One region of the Quatrionicoccus australiensis genome, then DNA from elsewhere that is predicted to be linked to it. Evidence: predicted binding sites of a transcription regulator. Region 1 holds the regulator's gene; each other region holds the start of a gene.
What was found. The regulator FliA, encoded in region 1, starts transcription of late flagellar genes. The targets are predictions, from matches to a motif close to CTAAAGTTNNNNNNNNNNNNGCCGNTA.

Region 1 (2,262 bases):
GCGCGACGATATCGCCTCCTCTTTCGGTTTGATTGCCCATTACGATTTGCTCAATGTCGTCCAGCGCGAACTGAGTCTGGCTCAGGTTTTGTTGCAGCCAATGAATGGCTTGCGTGTCCTGCCGGCTGCTAAGGCAGTCAAGAAGCTGGGGCGTCTGTCCTTGCCACAGCAGCAGACTCTGCTCGATGCGATGTCCGGCTTGGAGCGTCCGGTTGACGTGATTCTGGTTGATGCCAGCATGGCACACCCGCATGGCTTTTCGCCTTTCGGTCTCGCTTCGCAGGAGGCTGTTGTGGTTTTGTCGGGGAACAGTGCATCGATCACCGAGGCCTATTCGCTGATCAAGAAAGTCAGCCACGCTTTCTCGCGGCGCCAGTTCCGGATTCTGGTGAACAAGGTGCGCAGTCAGCCGGATGCGCGCTCAATTTATGAAAACATTGCGCAGGTAGCCGCTCAGCGCGGAATTGCCCGTCTCGACTACGCCGGTGCGATCCCGCTTGACGAGTCATTGCGCCAGGCCAGCCAATTGTGTCGTTCCGTCCTCGTTCAGGCACCTGACTCTCCTTCCGCCCATGCTTTCCGTGATATCGCTGCCGATCTGCTTTACTGGCAGCGCGGCGACAGTGAGGCAGGCGGGGTCGAACAATTCATGCAGCAACTGCTACACTTGAGCCAACGCATAACCCCGAACGTATTACGAGCCTGATGTATACCGCTGCAGGGCAGCCAGACAGGGAACAGTTGGTTCAGCGCTTCGTGCCGCTGGTGAAGCGTATCGCCTATCATTTGATGGCCCGCCTGCCGGCCAGTGTTCAGTTCGACGATCTGGTGCAGAACGGCATGCTGGGCTTGCTGGATGCGATGGAGCGCTACCAGGAAGGATTTGGTGCCCAGTTCGAGACTTATGCCACGCAGCGCGTGCGTGGAGCCATGCTCGACGGCCTGCGGGAAAATGACTGGTTGCCGCGTAATCTGCGGCGCGAGTTGCGGCGCATCGAGGGGGCCATCAATCAGCTTGAACACACCCACGGCAGGGCGCCTTCCGAGCGAGAACTGGCTGAGGCGCTCGAGATGTCGCTCGAGGACTACCAGAAAACCCTGCATGAAGCCCGCGGTCATCAGTTGGTTTATTTTGACGACTTCGCCAGCGATGGTGAAGAGGGCTTTCTTGAACGGCATTTCACCGATAATGATGCAGATCCGGCCAATATTCTCGAAGACAAGAAGGTCAAGGAAACGCTGGTTACAGCCATTTCCCGTCTTCCTGAACGTGAGCGCCTGATGATGGCGCTCTACTACGAGCAGGAGCTTAACTTGCGGGAAATCGGTGAGGTCATGGGGGTTACCGAGTCCCGCGTTTGCCAGTTGCACAGTCAGGCGATCGCCCGTTTGCGTAGTCAGGTGATTGGTGAGTTGCCTGCAGCGAAGAAACGTCGCAAGGAGAAGGTGAGTGGATAAGATCAGTCTGGCTGGTCTTGCCATCGGCTTGATCGCCATTCTTGGCGGTCAACTGCTCGAAGGTGGCAATATTGGTTCGCTGGTCCAGCCGACCGCACTGTTGATTGTTTGTGGCGGGACATTGGGCGCAGTGCTGCTGCAGAGTCCGCTGCATGTCTTCAAACGCGGGATGAAAATGGCCAAGTGGGTCTGGGTGCCGCCGGTGATTGAGCAGAAGCGCCTGGTCGACCAGATTCTCAACTGGAGCCAGTTGTCGCGGCGCGAAGGACTGCTGGCGCTTGAGAATTTCATCCCTGGCATCAAGGATGAGTTCATCAAGAAAGGCTTGCAGTTGCTTGTCGACGGTGCTGATCCGGAGCGTATTCGTGAATTGCTTGAGGTGGAAATCAATACCTTTGAGGACGAGTGGCGCCAGTCAGCAAAAATATGGGAGTCAGCTGGTGGTTACTCGCCAACCATCGGTATTCTGGGGGCGGTGATGGGGCTCATCCATGTGATGGAAAACCTCTCCGACCCAACCAAGCTGGGCTCGGGGATTGCTGTCGCCTTTGTCGCCACCATTTATGGTGTCGGGCTGGCCAATCTTGTCTATCTGCCGATTGCCGGCAAGCTCAAGTATTACATTTCGCGGATGGTCTCCAGCCGCGAGATGCTGATTGACGGTCTGGTGGGGATTGCCGTTGGCGATAATCCACGCATCATCGAAGGCCGCCTTCGGGGTTATCTGCTGTAATGGCTCGCAAGCGCCGGGTGGAAGAGCCCGAAAATCACGAGCGCTGGCTGGTGTCCTACGCCGATTTCATT
Region 2 (2,262 bases), 1.4 Mb from region 1:
GTGCGGCGGTCCATCTGCTGCATGAGCGCGACCCCGGCCATGAAGGCCAGCGCGGTGACGACGCCGAGCGGCCATGCAGCCGGGCTGGCTGCGACGCTTTGCACGGCCGGCACGAGCAAGGAAAAAAGACTGGCGGCGAGCATCATGCCGCCGGCCAGGCCGAGCATCGGCGCCATCAGTCGCTCGGACGGTCGACGCAAGAAAAGCACCGGAATTGCCCCGAGCCCGGTGGCGAGGCCGGCAAACAGGCTGGCTTCGAGGCCCTTGGCGGCCATCGGGTGGGCGGCCAGCCAGAAAGCGATCTGCTCGATGCCGAAAGCGACGGCGATGCCGGCCATGGCGAGGCCGACCCACAAATGGCGGCGGGCGGCGGGGCGGGCGTAATGCTGGATGACGATCTGGCTCATGCTGGCACTCCTGGTTCGATGAGTGTCACTTTATGGGTTGCGTCGCCATAGCTCCAGTTGATTGATTAAATGGCAGTCATTGCCAAAGCAAATCAGCCCGGCAGCGCCGCGTCCACTGCCTTGGCCGCCAGCGTGCGCAGGATGTCGTGCGGATGAATGCCGACCAGGTAGCCGCGGCGGCCGCCATTGATGTAAATCAGCGGCAGGTCAAGGATCGTTTTCTCGATGAAGACCGGCATCGCCTTCTTGGTGCCGAACGGGCTGGTACCGCCGACCAGGAAGCCGCTGTGCCGGTTGGCGACTTCCGGCTTGCACGGCTCGATCTTCTTGCAGCCAACCTGGCGTGCCAGCTCCTTGGTCGACACCTTGCAGTCGCCGTGCATCAGCACGATCAGCGGCTTGGCGTTCTCGTCCTCGAAAATCAGGGTCTTGACCACGGCGTGCTCGTCGACGTTGAGTTCGCGCGCCGAAACCTTGGTGCCGCCATGCTCCTCGTAGGCATAGAGGTGGCTGGAGAAGGCGACTTTGTGCGCTTTCAGGAACTTGGTGGCCTGGGTTTCGGGGGCGTGTTCGGTTTTGCTCATGGCGAGTTCGGTGGATGCGGGCGACGGCTGATTTTACCGCGTCGGACAAGGTCGACCGCTGAGCGGCCATCTTTACCTGTCTTTACGTGGATTTACCGTTTCAGCTGCCAAGTTTTTCGCGGTGCCGGCCGATAACAGGAGCAGATCCATCAATCAGGAGAAACAGCATGAGCAATATCAGCGTTCCTACCAATAGCGGGAGTGGTGGCAGCAGTCCTGTCAGTGCGGGTGGCAGCAGTTCGGCGAACAGCATAGCCGCGCTGGAAAAGCAGATTGCCGCATTGCAAAAGAAATTGGCCAAATTGCAGGAGAGCGACTCGGAAGACGCTGCCAAGCAGGCCGAACTGATCCAGCAACAGATCGAGGTCTTGCAGGCGCGGATTGCGCAATTGCAGAAGCAGGAGGCGGACAAGGCAGCAGCAAGCAGCGAGCAGTCGCCTGCCGCGGCACCGGCCAGGTCGGCCGATGACAAACTTGGCACTGAAGTCGACGTTTATGCCTGAGAACGTTCAGCTGCGCGGATGATGCAGCGTGTGCAGGCTCTTCAGCCGTTCGCGCGCGACGTGGGTGTAGATCTGTGTTGTCGTGATGTCGGCATGGCCGAGCAGCAGCTGGACGACGCGCAGGTCGGCGCCATGGTTGAGCAAATGGGTGGCGAAGGCGTGGCGCAGTACGTGCGGTGACAGTTTGGCCGGGTCGATGCCGGCCTGCAGCGCATAGCGCTTGATCAACTGCCAGAAGGCCTGACGCGTCATGGCGCCGCCGCGGCCGGTGACGAACAGGGCTTCGCTTTGCTGGTTCTTCAGGATGTCGTTGCGCGCCTCGTCGAGATAGCGCTGCAGCCAGTCGATGGCGACTTCGCCGAGCGGTACCAGCCTTTCCTTGCTGCCCTTGCCGAGGACGCGGATGACGCCTTCGTTGAAGCCGACTTCATGGATTTTCAGATTGACCAGTTCGGAAACGCGCAGGCCGGTCGCGTAGAGCGTTTCCAGCATGGCGCGGTCACGCAGGCCGAGCGGCGTATCGAGGTCGGGCGCGGCAAGCAGGTGGTCGACCTGCTTTTCCGACATCACCTTGGGCAGGCGCGACGGTCGGGCCGGGTTGGCCAGCTTCAGGGTCGGATCGGCAAAGATGCGGCCGCGCCCGAGTTGCCAGCGAAAGAAGCGGCGCAGCGTGGACAGGTAGCGTGCCTGCGAGGTAGCGCGCGTTGTCCGCGACAGGTCGGCGATGAAGCCGGTGAGCGTCGTGTCGCGGCAATCGAGCAGGGCCTC
Region 3 (2,262 bases), 320 kb from region 1:
GAGATAGAGCAGCAGCTTGAACGGCCCGGTCAGCCACGTGAACACGAGAAACAGGCCGATTGCCGAAAAGCCGCCGAGCAGGCCGACCAGCAGCTCGATCTGGATGAAGCGGCCGATCAGGTCGCGCGTGATGTATTTCGACAGCCAGGAGCCGGCGCCCATCGCGAACAGGTAGGTGCCGATCACCGTCGAGAACTGCATTACCGAATCGCCGAGCAGGTAGGACGCCAAGGCGCCGGCGATCAGCTCGTAGGCCAGGCCGCAGGAGGCGATGACGAAAACCGAGAAGAGCAGGGCGTGGCGCATGGACGATGACGAAGGGATGGCTCGGGCCGATATTGTGCCCCGAATCGGGAACGCCGCCGCCGGCTTTCGGTCAGAAACAGCATCAGCACCAAGCTCTGCGTCGGAGCTTTTCCGGATTTTGCCCTTTTGCGAGCGTCGACCGTGTCCATCAGACTTTTCCTGGTTTCCCTGCTTGCCGCTCTGTCCATGCCCTCGCTGGCGGCCGAGTACGTGATCGATTCGACCCACACCTACGCCAGTTTTGAAATCGACCACATGGGTTTTTCCACCCAGCGCGGGCGTTTCAACCGGACCTCCGGCAAGGTCAGCTTCGACGAAGCGGCGGCGGGCGGCAGTATCGACATCCGCATCGAGGCGGCGTCGCTCGATACCGGCTTCGCGCTGCGCGATGACGTGCTGCGCGGCGAGCAATGGTTCAATGCGGCGAGCTTTCCCGATGTGCTGTTCCGCAGCCAGCGCTTTGTCTTTGACGGTGCGCGCCCGGTCGCGGTCGAGGGCACGCTGATGCTGCTCGGCGAAATCCGGCCGCTGCGTCTGGAAATCAGCCGCTTCAAGTGCGGCTTCAATCTGCTGTTGCGCCAGCGCGGTTGCGGCGCCGACGCGCAGGGCGTGCTGCGCCGCTCCGATTTCGGCATGAATACGGGCCTGCCTTTCATCGGCGACGAAGTGCGTCTGCGCATCCAGGTCGAGGCCTACCAGAGCGGCAGCTGATTCGCGGTTTTTGCCTGTTTTTGCCGGTCGACCGGTGGCAACGGGCAGATACCGGAATGCTCGGGCGCCTTACTAAAGTCATGTGCTATCAGCCTGTTTCTGCGAAAATAGCACCCCCCCATTTGCTGTATCCGGAAACCCATGTCCCCGTTGCCTGCCATTGCCAATACCGCCGAAATCGTTGCCGAGCTCAAGGCCGGCCGCATGGTCATCCTGGTTGATGAAGAAGATCGTGAAAACGAGGGCGACCTCGTCATGGCCGCCGAGCACATCACGCCGGAAGCGATCAATTTCATGGCCAAGTTCGGCCGCGGCCTGATCTGCCTGACCCTGACCGAAGCACATTGCAAGAAGCTCGGCCTGGTCCAGATGGCGCGCAACAACAAGACCCAGTACGGCACCGCCTTCACCGTTTCGATCGAAGCCGCCGAAGGCGTCACCACCGGCATTTCCGCGGCCGACCGCTCGCACACCATCCGCACCGCCGTGGCCCGCAACGTGGTCGCCGACGACATCGTGCAGCCTGGTCACGTCTTCCCGATCACTGCCCGCGAAGGCGGCGTGCTGGTCCGCGCCGGGCATACCGAAGCCGGTTGCGACCTCGCCGGCATGGCCGGCCTGCAGCCGTCCTCGGTGATCTGCGAGATCATGAACGACGACGGCACGATGGCCCGCCTGCCGGAATTGATCGAGTTCGCCAGGGAGCACGGCCTGAAGATCGGCACCATCGCCGACCTGATCCACTACCGTGCCGCTTCCGAAACCCTGGTCGAGCGCGTCACCAGCAAGCCGGTGCAGACCGCCCACGGCGAATTCACGCTGCACGCCTACGTCGACCGCGCCAGCGGCGCCACTCACCTGGCCCTGGTCAGGGGCGAGATCCCGGCCGGCGGCGAGACCCTGGTCCGCGTCCATGAGCCGCTTTCGGTGCTCGACTTCCTCGATCCGTCGAGCAAGCAGCAGTCCTTCTCGATCGATCAGGCGCAAGCTGCGCTGGCCAAGAATGGCCACGGCGTCATCGTCCTGCTGCACCGGCCGGAAGACAGCGAGGCGCTGCTCACCCGCCTGACCGGCAAGACGCCGCAGGCGCCCGCCAAGTGGGATCCGCGTACTTACGGCATTGGCGCACAGATCCTGCGCGATGTCGGCGTCACCAAGATGCGCCTGCTTTCCAGCCCGCGCAAAATGCCTTCCATGACCGGCTTCCAGCTTGAAGTTACCGGTTTCGTCACCTCACCTGCGGAG

Region 2: the regulator FliA is predicted to act here: its motif matches at 1,099-1,125, upstream of KI612_RS17390 (FlxA-like family protein).
Region 3: the regulator FliA is predicted to act here: its motif matches at 1,090-1,116, upstream of ribBA (bifunctional 3,4-dihydroxy-2-butanone-4-phosphate synthase/GTP cyclohydrolase II).

What each region holds. Positions count from the first base shown of each region.
Region 1 is NZ_CP075188.1:890,007-892,268, forward strand. Features, by position in the region: gene KI612_RS04375 (MinD/ParA family ATP-binding protein) at 1-706, shown strand, start outside; gene KI612_RS04380 (RNA polymerase sigma factor FliA) at 706-1,458, shown strand; gene KI612_RS04385 (flagellar motor protein) at 1,451-2,191, shown strand; gene motD (flagellar motor protein MotD) at 2,191-2,262, shown strand, end outside.
Region 2 is NZ_CP075188.1:3,647,810-3,650,071, reverse strand. Features, by position in the region: gene KI612_RS17400 (ZIP family metal transporter) at 1-407, opposite strand, end outside; gene ybaK (Cys-tRNA(Pro) deacylase) at 500-991, opposite strand; gene KI612_RS17390 (FlxA-like family protein) at 1,159-1,494, shown strand; gene xerD (site-specific tyrosine recombinase XerD) at 1,501-2,262, opposite strand, start outside.
Region 3 is NZ_CP075188.1:574,450-576,711, forward strand. Features, by position in the region: gene KI612_RS02760 (polyamine aminopropyltransferase) at 1-306, opposite strand, end outside; gene KI612_RS02765 (YceI family protein) at 448-1,017, shown strand; gene ribBA (bifunctional 3,4-dihydroxy-2-butanone-4-phosphate synthase/GTP cyclohydrolase II) at 1,168-2,262, shown strand, end outside.